DNA from 3 places in the Nocardia sp. CA-145437 genome. Region 1 is predicted to be linked to each of the others. Evidence: riboswitches for the same ligand, from Rfam matches in the RefSeq annotation. Region 1 holds a riboswitch; each other region holds the start of a gene.

Region 1 (3,265 bases):
GCGATCTGGGTGGTCTGGGTGCCGATCTGGTCGGCGGTGGCGCGCGCGCCGACCGCCAGCACCAGGGCCGCGCCGACCCGTTCGGGCCGGCCGATCATCCACTCCAGCACCCGCATCCCGCCCATGGAGCCGCCGATCACGGCGGCCAGGCGGTCGATGCCGAGCAGGTCGAACAGCTTGGCCTCGGCGGTCACCTGGTCGCGGATGGACAGCGCGGGGAACCGTGTGCCCCACGGCTTCCCGTCCGGGGCCAGCGAGGACGGGCCGGTGCTGCCCTTGCAGCCGCCGAGCACGTTGGTGGCGATGACGCACCATTCGCGGGTGTCCACGGGCGCGCCGGGGCCGACGATGCCGTCCCACCAGCCGGCCTGGTTGTGGTGCACGTCGGCGGGGCCGACCACGTGCGAGTCGCCGGTCAGCGCGTGCTCCACGAGCACCACGTTGTCCGCGTTCGCCGATAGTTCGCCCCACCGCTGGACGGCCAGCGTGGCGTCGGGGATCACGGCCCCGCCCTCGAGTTCCACGTCGCCGATGGCGATGCTCCCGAGCGTCCCGTCGGGCGGCGGCAGCAACAGCTCCGCCGCGTGCCGGGACGTTCGCGATTCGATGTTCACGGTCAACTTGCCGCCGCCGTCAGTCCGGCGCGCAGATCCGCCAGGATGTCGCCGATGCCCTCGATGCCCACGGCCAACCGCACCAGACCAGGCGTGACACCGGAAGCCAGCTGCTCGGCGGGGGTCAGCTGGGAATGCGTGGTGGATGCCGGGTGGATGACGAGCGAGCGCACATCCCCGATGTTAGCGACATGGCTATGGAGCACCAGCGCCTCCACGAACTTCTTGCCCGCGTCGACGCCGCCGGCCAGCTCGAAGGACACGATGGCGCCCACGCCCTTCGGTGCCAGCTGTTTGCCCCGCTCGAACCAGGGCGAGGCGGGAAGTCCGGCGTAGTAGACCTTCTCGACGCCGGGCTGCCCGGCGAGGAACTCGGCCACCGCCTGCGCGTTGGCCACATGCCGCTCGATGCGCAGGCTCAGCGTCTCGAGGCCCTGCGCGATGAGGAACGCGTTGAACGGCGACACCGCCGCGCCCAGGTCGCGCAGCAGCTGCACGCGGGCCTTGAGCGCGAAGGCCGGAGCGCCGAGGTCGGCGAAGACCGCGCCGTGGTAGCTCGGGTCGGGGGTGGTGAAGCCGGGGAAGCGGGATTCGCCCGCCTCGTTCTTCACCGTCCAGTCGAAGGAGCCGCCGTCGACGATCACGCCCGCGACCGCGGAACCGTGCCCGCCCAGGTACTTGGTGGCCGAGTGCACCACGATGTCCGCGCCCAGCCGCAGCGGCTGGATCAGGTACGGGGTGGCGACGGTGTTGTCCACGATGAGCGGCACCCCGGCGGCGTGCGCGACCTCGGCGATGCCCGGAATGTCGAGGACCGAGCTGCTCGGGTTGGCGACGGTCTCGCCGTAGAACGCCTTGGTGTTGGGGCGCACCGCCGCGCGCCACTGCTCGAGGTCGTCCGGGTCCTCGACGAAGCTGACCTGGATGCCCAGCTTGGGCAGCGAGTAGTGCAGCAGGTTGTAGGTGCCGCCGTACAGGTGCGGGCTGGCCACGATGTGGTCCCCGGCCTCGGCGAGATTCAGGATCGCGTAGGTCTCCGCGGCCTGCCCGGAGGCCAGCAGCAGTGCGGCCACACCGCCCTCGAGGGCGGCGATGCGCTGTTCCACCGCGTCCTGGGTGGGGTTCATGATGCGGGTGTAGATATTGCCCGGCTCGGCGAGTCCGAACAGCGCGGCGGCGTGGTCGGTGTCGCGGAACGCGTAGGACGTGGTCTGGTAGATGGGCAGGGCGCGGGCTCCGGTGGCGGAATCGGGAGCCTGGCCGGCGTGAATCTGCTTGGTCTCGAAGGACCAGTTGGCCGGATCCAGGGTGCCGTCAGCGGGGACGGCCGCGGGCGCGGTCGAGTCACTCATGTGTTCTGCTCCAAAAACAAGGTCGCCGAATGGCGGAAGTTTGACGTTATCGAGAAGCGAATGGGCTTCGACAACAACACATTTCGGTAGACCTCCTAGTTGCGCTTGCGTTCGGCCCTCGAACGCCCGGTCTGCACCCGGAGCACCCCACCGCAGCTGGAGGGTTGCCGATCAGCAAGCCGGGGCCTTAACGCTGATGCTCTTGACCTAATGCGGGATTCTAGCGGCCGTCCGGCCCGATCTACGCAGTGGGGTTTGTCGCATTTTCGGTGGTATTTCCCCCGTTTACGGGGGGAAATACCGTTGTCGCACCGCAACAGGCCCGCCGGAATTCGCCGAATGCCGCCTGGACGCTGTCGGCGAGCATGCGGGCGGTGGTGACGGTGGTGCAGTCCGGGAGCTCGTCGCTGTCGTCGAACTCGCATTCCATGCCGACCCGCACGATGCCGTGCCAGGTGGTGGCGATGAGCCGCACGGTGAGGTGGTCCTCGGGCAGGCGCAGGCGTTCGGCGAGCACCTCGGACACGGCCCGGGTCTTGGTGTCGGCCGATTCCATGCTGAGCGCGCGGACGGCGACGCTGTCGCGGGTGATGCGCTGCATCTGCTGGAACCAGCGGAAGGGCACGGGCGTGTCGGAGTCGATGATCTGGTCCACGACCGCCAGGAACGCGCCGAGCAGCGCCTCCATCTCGTCGCCGGTGACGGGCTGGGCGCGCAGCTGATCGGCGAGGGCCTGTCCCCAGCCTTCGATGGGGGCGATGACGATCGCCTCCTTGCTCTCGAAGTACCGGTTCACGGTGCGCGGGGAGACGTCGGCGGCGTCGGCGATCTGCTCGACGGTGGTGGCGTCGAAGCCCTGTTCGTCGCACAACCGCAGGGCGACGTCGATGATCCGGGTCCGGGTCTGCTGCTTCTTGCGCTCACGCAGGCCGGGGCGGTGACGCGAGATCACACCGATGTGACTTGACAACTCCGACATCCCTCCATCGTAGGTCCTTGATGTGTTTTCCTGTCCCAGTATGACAACTGTCGCGCTGCGACATTTTTCCCTTGACGCCAATTGTCGGTTGGGGTCACTATGGTGAAGCTGCCTTCGAATCCAGAGGAGAGGCTCATGACCGTAGCGACGGACGCTCTCGGTACAGACGAAAAAGCAAGTCCCGCACAAGATTCCAGGCGTTGGTGGGCGCTGGGCGTGATCGCCATGGCGCAGCTGATGGTGGTCCTGGACGCCACGATCGTCACCATCGCCATGCCGTTCGCGCAGCAGGATCTGCACATCAGCGACGGTGACAAGCA
Region 2 (3,265 bases), 1.6 Mb from region 1:
CAGGCGCAGCGGCATCGTCTCCAGGCCCTTGAGCAGGGTCCAGGCATTGAAGGGGCTCAGCGCCGGACCGGTGTGGCGCATCAGGTTCTTCACCGGGCCGTCGATGTAGTCCTGCGGTCCCAGGATCGCGCCGCCGAGCACCCGGCCCTGGCCGTCGATGTGCTTGGTGCCCGAGTAGACGGTGATATCCGCGCCCAGATCGAAGCCGCGCTGCAGCAGCGGGGTGGCGAAGACGTTGTCCAGCACCACCTTCGCGCCCGCCGCGTGCGCCAGATCCGAGACCGCGCGCACATCGGTGAGGGTCTGCATCGGGTTCGAGGGCGTCTCGAAGAAGACGGCCTGGGTGGGAATGGACAGCGCCTGCTCCCACTGGTTCAGGTCCTCGCCGTCGACGAACACCGTCTCCACGCCCCAGCGCGGCAGGATCTCGTTGGCCACCACGAAGCAGGAACCGAACAGGCTGCGCGCCGCGACCAGCCGGTCACCGGCCGACAGCAGCGCGCCCAGCGCGGTGAACACCGCCGACATGCCCGACGCGGTCGCGAAACAGGCCTCCGCGCCGTCGATCAGGCGCAGCCGCTCCTCGAACATGGCGACCGTCGGGTTGCCGTAGCGCGAGTACACGAAGTGCTCGATATCGCCGGTGAAGGAGGCCTCGGCCGCCTCGGCGCTCTCGTAGACGAAACCCGAATTGAGGAACAGCGCCTCGGAGGTCTCGTCGAAGCCGGAACGCCGGGTGCCGCCGCGCACCGCCTGGGTGGCGGGGCCGACGCCCTCGGGGAGCGGTTTCTCGAAGGAGCCGCCGGTGATCATGACTGCCTCCACGGAAGTCCGTCGGCGCGCCAGCCGGTGCTGCCGCGGTGGCCCTGGCCGTCGAGCGCACCCTCGAAGCCGTCGACCACATTGAACGAGGGGGTGATGCCGAGCGTGGTGGCGGCGGTCGCCGCGCCGATCGAACGCTGGCCGGAGCGGCAGATGAAGATGACAGGCGCGTCCGAGTCCGAGGTCCGGTCGGCCAGCGACTGCTTCAGCAGGTCGGCGAACCGGGCATTGGGGGTACCGGTGACGTCGACCCACTCGATCAGCGCGGTCGGACGGCCGATGCCGCTGGTGTCGGGCACGCCGACGAACCGCCACTCGGCCTCGGTGCGCACGTCCACCAGGACCGCATCGGGGTTGTCGCGCAACAACTCCCACGCCTGCTTCGGCGTGATGTCACCTGCGTAGCTCACTTGTACCTCCTGAGAATCCGCACTTGCCGCACCGCTGTCCGATGCGAGGCCAGGTCGTCACCCGGAGCACCCCACCGCGGAGGAGGGTTGCCGACCAGCCAGCCGGGGCTTGGCGCTGGTACTCATGACCTGGGATTGAGATTGCCGAAGAACCGTCCCCACTGTCAAACCCCGGCGGAGCATTCGGCCGTTGTCACGAATTACAGACCAACCAGCGGGAATTCTCTTTGGCGAAGTGCCACGTCGACGTCGACGGCGCCCCGGCGACGGTGAACGTGACCTGCGCGGTGGCCTGGTCGCCCGTGACGGACGCGTCGGTCAGCTTGTCGAAGGCGATCGAGCCGCCGGTCGCGGTGGCCGCCTTCAGCGGCGAGGCGTTCTCGTCGAATCCCTTGCAGGACAGCACCGGGTCGTACTTCCCGGTGTCGTTGCGGGCCATCACGAACTTGGTCGCCGCCAGCGAGAGCCGATCGGAATCTGTGACATTCTTCTCAACCGGCGACACGACCGACGCGACCACGATTCCCAGGATCACCGCCGCGATGATTCCCGCCGCCACCAGGAACGGCCACATGCTGCGGGTCTCGTTCTGGTCGATCCGGATCGGGGTCTCCTCGGCGTCGCTCATGGGTAGATCATGCCTGGTCCCCTTGTGCGGGCCGCCGCGTGCCATCGATAGAATCAGCAGAATTTCCCGCCCCAGCGCGGGAATAGCAAGACTACGCAGCAACGCTGCAGCGTCGGGGGCCAACGGAGGCCGCCGAGGTCAGAGCGTCAACTTAGCCTAAGCTAAGAACGACGGCTGAGTTTTGACGGCAAGTTAGTTTCGACCCAAAGGGTGCGCGGAAGAATGACCGAACAGAGTGCAGGGACCCGCCCGCTACGCATTGCGATCGTGGGCGCCGGACCGGCCGGCATCTACGCCGCCGACGCGTTGATGAAGTCCGACGCGGACGTGAGCATCGATCTCTACGAGCGCATGCCCGCGCCCTTCGGCCTGATCCGCTACGGCGTCGCGCCGGACCACCCGCGCATCAAGGGCATCATCACCGCGCTGCACAAGGTGCTCGACAAGCCGCAGGTCCGCCTGCTCGGCAATATCGACTACGGCGTCGACATCACCCTCGAGGACCTGCAGCAGTTCTACGACGCGGTCATCTTCTCCACCGGCGCCAACGCCGACCGCGCGCTGGGCGTGCCGGGCATCGACCTGGACGGCTCCTACGGCGCCGCGGACTTCGTGTCCTGGTACGACGGCCACCCCGACGTCGCCCGCACCTGGCCGCTGGAGGCGGAGAAGGTCGCCGTCCTCGGCGTCGGCAACGTCGCCCTCGACGTGGCGCGCGTGCTCGCCAAGACCGGCGACGAGCTGCTGCCGACCGAGATCCCGCCGAACGTCTACGAGGGCCTCAAGGCCAACAAGGCGCTCGAGGTGCACGTGTTCGGCCGCCGCGGTCCCGCGCAGGCCAAGTTCACCCCGCTCGAGCTGCGCGAGCTCGACCACTCGCCGACCATCGAGGTCATCGTCGACCCCGAGGACATCGACTACGACGAGGGCTCCGAGGCCGCGCGCCGCCACTCCAAGCAGGTCGACATGATCTGCAACACCCTCGAGCAGTGGGCCATCCGCGACGTCGGCAACCGCCCGCACAAGCTGTTCCTGCACTTCTTCGAGAACCCCTCGGAGATCCTGGGCGAGGACGGCAAGGTCGTGGGCCTGCGCACCGAGCGCACCCAGCTCGACGGCACCGGAAACTGCAAGGGCACCGGCGAATTCAAGGACTGGGACATCCAGGCCGTGTACCGCGCGGTGGGCTACCTGTCGCAGAACATCCCGGCCCTGCCCTTCGACGACCAGGCCGGCACCGTGCCCAACGAGGCCGGTCGCGTGATCATCGACGAGGACGCCGACGGCGCGGCTCGCTACATGCCCGCTACCTACGTCACCGGCTGGATCAAGCGCGGCCCGGTCGGCCTCATCGGCCACACCAAGGGCGACGCCAACGAGACCATCGCCTGCCTGCTCGACGACG
Region 3 (3,265 bases), 1.5 Mb from region 1:
CGGTGACGGCCGCGGCCTTGGCCTCGCCGATCATGGGCCGCCACACCTCGCCGGTGAGCACGCCGTGCTCGTCGGCGACGGGCACGGTGGTGATGACGTGGTCGGCCCCGACCGCCGTCGCCACCGGTGCGACGGCCGCGCCGAACGAGCCCGACAGCAGCACCGTGGCGTGCCCGGAATCGCGGTGTGCGCGCAGCCTTTCCACCGCATCGGTGTAGTAGACGGTGTCGCTCGCGGCGAATTCCGCGAACCAGCGCCGCCCGGCCGCGTCCAGCGCCGCGGCCTCGACTCCGCGATAGGCCCGGTAGTAGTGCCGATTCACCTCCTCCCGCGGTGTGCCCGCGGCGGCCCGTTGCTGGATCTCCCCGGTCAGGCGCGCGTATTCGCCGCCGTCGTCGCCGTTCTCGGCCAGCCAGAACCGCAGGAACGCGAACATGCTCTTGACGGTGATCAGGGTTTCGTCGACGTCGAAGAACGCCGCGCCCGCGCTCATGCCACCTCGTCGAGGTAGGCCGCGATCGCCTTGGCCGCCTTGTGCCGTTCGATCTGCGAGATGCGCTCGCTGGGCAGTGCGGCGTAGCCGATGCGGGTGGTGGCGACGGCGCGGCCGAGCTGGCGCACCTCCACCTCGATGCTGAATTCCAGCTTCCCCGGATCGTCGATGGACACCGGGGTCAGCGTGGCGTGCAGGGTGGCCGGCAGCGGGAACAGGAAGGACTTGAACTCCAATTCGATGCTGTTCCAGACGATGTAGAAGTGCTGTTCGGGCCAGCGGCGGCCGTACTCCAGTTCGAACGCGCCGAGGAACAGCTGGCGCACGGCCTCCACGATCACGATCCCCTGCACGTGCTCGCCGGTCTGATGGTCGAGCAGTAGTTCGTTGTCGCCGTGGATCCGCAGATCCGCCCGGAACGCGGTCTCCGATTCCCGGACCAGCTCGGCCAGCAGCACATTCGAGTGCTGATACTTGTGCACCTGGTGGCGCGGGGCCGGTTCGGCGACCGCCCCGGCCACCCGCAAACCCGCCGGGGCGTGCACGATCGCCACGTGCTCGACGTAGTCGAGATCGTGGCGGGTGACCCCCTGCCCGAGCCGCACGGTCAGCGGCACCTCCGCCGTCCGCCAGCGACCCGCGCGCAGCGCGGCCACCAGACCGGACACGGTGAAGGCGCGATCATCCGCGGCGATCCCGCGGAACCGATCGGCCACCAGCAGCACCTCGCCGACGGCCACCTCCGCCACGGTCGCGGACGCTGAATCGAGCTGAGCTACAGACATTTTCCCTCCGAGAACAAGACGCTTATGGCGACGCTCGCCGCCATCCGGTCGTCACCCGGAGCACCCCACCGCCCGGAGGGTTGCCGCCCAGCGAGCCGGGGCTTCGCGCTGGAACTCATGACCGTGAGCGAAACAGTATGGGGGGCAGATACTTTCGAGAATCATTTCAACCACGCCGATCGAAACCCGGCCGCGGCGGCCAGAACGGCGCCTGAAGCCGAGAGCGCCGCGACCGCCAGGGCCACCGCCGAATAGCCGTGCCGGGCCACGAGATTGGCCAGTTGCGGGCCCGCGCTCGCGCCGACGAACAGGGCGAAGGTGTACAGCGCGGTGGCCGCGCCGCGGGCCGCACCCGCGCGGACCGTGATCGTCTGGACGGCGGCGGGGGCGGCCACCGCGATGGCGGCGACGAACACGAACAACCACACCGCCACCCAGAGCCCGCCGAGCGGCACCGCGGTCACGGCCACGGCGAGCGCGGCGGTCCCCAGCGCGGCGACCAGCCGGGTGGCCGGGGCGATGCCGCCGAGCCGCCCGGCGAGCAGCGGAATCGCCACCATGGCGGGAATCGCGCTGGCCCGCAGGGCGAGCAGCGCGCCGTTGCCGGAGCCCACACCCTCGGGCGGGGCGAGCTGGATGCCGGTGTAGACGCCCACGAAGGAGCCCAGGATCGCCAGGCAGCTCAGATACAGCAGGGCGAGGCGGGATTGCCGGAGCAGATCCACGAACGGCGCGAACACCGACCGCGACGGCGCCACAGCGGTTCCCGCATCACCGTCGGCCGTCAGGGGATCCGCCGACCGGATCGGCGGTTGCAGCACCACCCGCAGCACCACGGCCGAAACCGCGAACGCGATCGCCCCGGCCACGAAGATCGCGTGCCAGCCCAGCGCGTTCCCGATGAGCTGCGCCAGCACCTGCGCGACCACCCCCGCCCCGAGGAACGAACTCGTCAGGCAGGTGAGCGCGAAGATCCTGCGCTCCGGCGCGATCCGCTCCGACAGATAGGCGAACGCCGCGGGGGCGAAGAACGACGCCGTGAGCCCCTGCAGGATTCGCGCCGACAGCCCGGTCACCAGCCCCGGCGCGGCCGCCACCAGCAGGGTGCTGACCACGGTGGCCGTCAGCCCGCCGACGATGACCGGCCGCCACCCCCACCGGTCCGACAGCGGTCCGGTCACCAGGAAGCCCGCCCCGTAGGCCAGCCCGAAGGCCGTGGTCATCCAGGTGGCCGCGGATGTGGACGTATCCCAGTCCGCCGCCAGCCGATTCAGCACCGGCAGCACCACGTACAACTGCCCGACCACGAGGATCCCGACCGCGCACACCGCCCCCACGGTGCGCCCGACCGGCGCCCACACCTCGGTTTCCGCGGGCGCGCTCATGACCGCACGACCCGGACGCGGGCAGGAAGAAGCAGCGAGGTGGTCATCGAATTCCTTTCGTGGACAACGGAGTCCACGTCTATCAATCCGAGACCACCGGGCACGACGGTTACGTGCGCGCTGATCCGAAGCCGCCGGCGGCTCAGGCCAGGACGAAACTCAACTGCGGTACGAAGTTGCCGCCCAGGCGGAACCACGTGTAGCCGAGCCACACGCCGGGGGTGACCTGGCGGATCTCGTCGTACACGTTCGGGGTCGGAGACGGGGCGTAGTCGAGGATCCAGGCGGGCCCGCCGTCGACGACGGACGGCCCGGCATAGACCGTGGCGGGCCAGGCTTCCAGACCTGCGGGGGTCAGGCGGTTCTGCACGTATCCGCCGGTGGGACCGGTGTAGAAGTCCTTGCCGATCCAGACCAGCGGTGTCCAGGACTGCCTCTGGAGGGGTGCGGCGACCCAGCCGTCCTTCGCGCCGACCGGGACGTCGCCGCGCGGGGCGTCCCGATAGATCGCGTCCAGCTGCTCGGGCGCACATGCGAACCGGAGCGAGTCCACAGTTGCTGATGTGTTGTCGGAGTTCAGAGCACAGCCGCTTCCATAGTCC

Evidence for each region. A riboswitch is a leader RNA that binds a small molecule or an ion and turns the genes downstream of it on or off. The one in region 1 is predicted to bind S-adenosylmethionine.
Region 2: linked by a shared signal. The riboswitch ahead of ACQPYY_RS32430 (rhodanese-like domain-containing protein) and the one ahead of ACQPYY_RS05000 (bifunctional o-acetylhomoserine/o-acetylserine sulfhydrylase) in region 1 are both predicted to bind S-adenosylmethionine.
Region 3: linked by a shared signal. The riboswitch ahead of ACQPYY_RS11990 (AfsA-related hotdog domain-containing protein) and the one ahead of ACQPYY_RS05000 (bifunctional o-acetylhomoserine/o-acetylserine sulfhydrylase) in region 1 are both predicted to bind S-adenosylmethionine.

The regions. Positions count from the first base shown of each region.
Region 1 is NZ_CP191204.1:1,148,307-1,151,571, forward strand. It holds gene metX (homoserine O-acetyltransferase MetX) at 1-620, opposite strand, end outside; gene ACQPYY_RS05000 (bifunctional o-acetylhomoserine/o-acetylserine sulfhydrylase) at 617-1,966, opposite strand; SAM riboswitch class IV at 2,063-2,174, opposite strand; gene ACQPYY_RS05005 (TetR/AcrR family transcriptional regulator) at 2,208-2,945, opposite strand; gene ACQPYY_RS05010 (MFS transporter) at 3,081-3,265, shown strand, end outside.
Region 2 is NZ_CP191204.1:6,996,841-7,000,105, forward strand. It holds gene ACQPYY_RS32425 (O-succinylhomoserine sulfhydrylase) at 1-813, opposite strand, end outside; gene ACQPYY_RS32430 (rhodanese-like domain-containing protein) at 810-1,232, opposite strand; SAM riboswitch class IV at 1,247-1,362, opposite strand; gene ACQPYY_RS32435 (Rv0361 family membrane protein) at 1,426-1,860, opposite strand; gene ACQPYY_RS32440 (FAD-dependent oxidoreductase) at 2,083-3,265, shown strand, end outside.
Region 3 is NZ_CP191204.1:2,635,598-2,638,862, reverse strand. It holds gene ACQPYY_RS11995 (HAD family hydrolase) at 1-493, opposite strand, end outside; gene ACQPYY_RS11990 (AfsA-related hotdog domain-containing protein) at 490-1,278, opposite strand; SAM riboswitch class IV at 1,292-1,401, opposite strand; gene ACQPYY_RS11985 (MFS transporter) at 1,440-2,663, opposite strand; gene ACQPYY_RS11980 (hypothetical protein) at 2,806-3,265, opposite strand, start outside.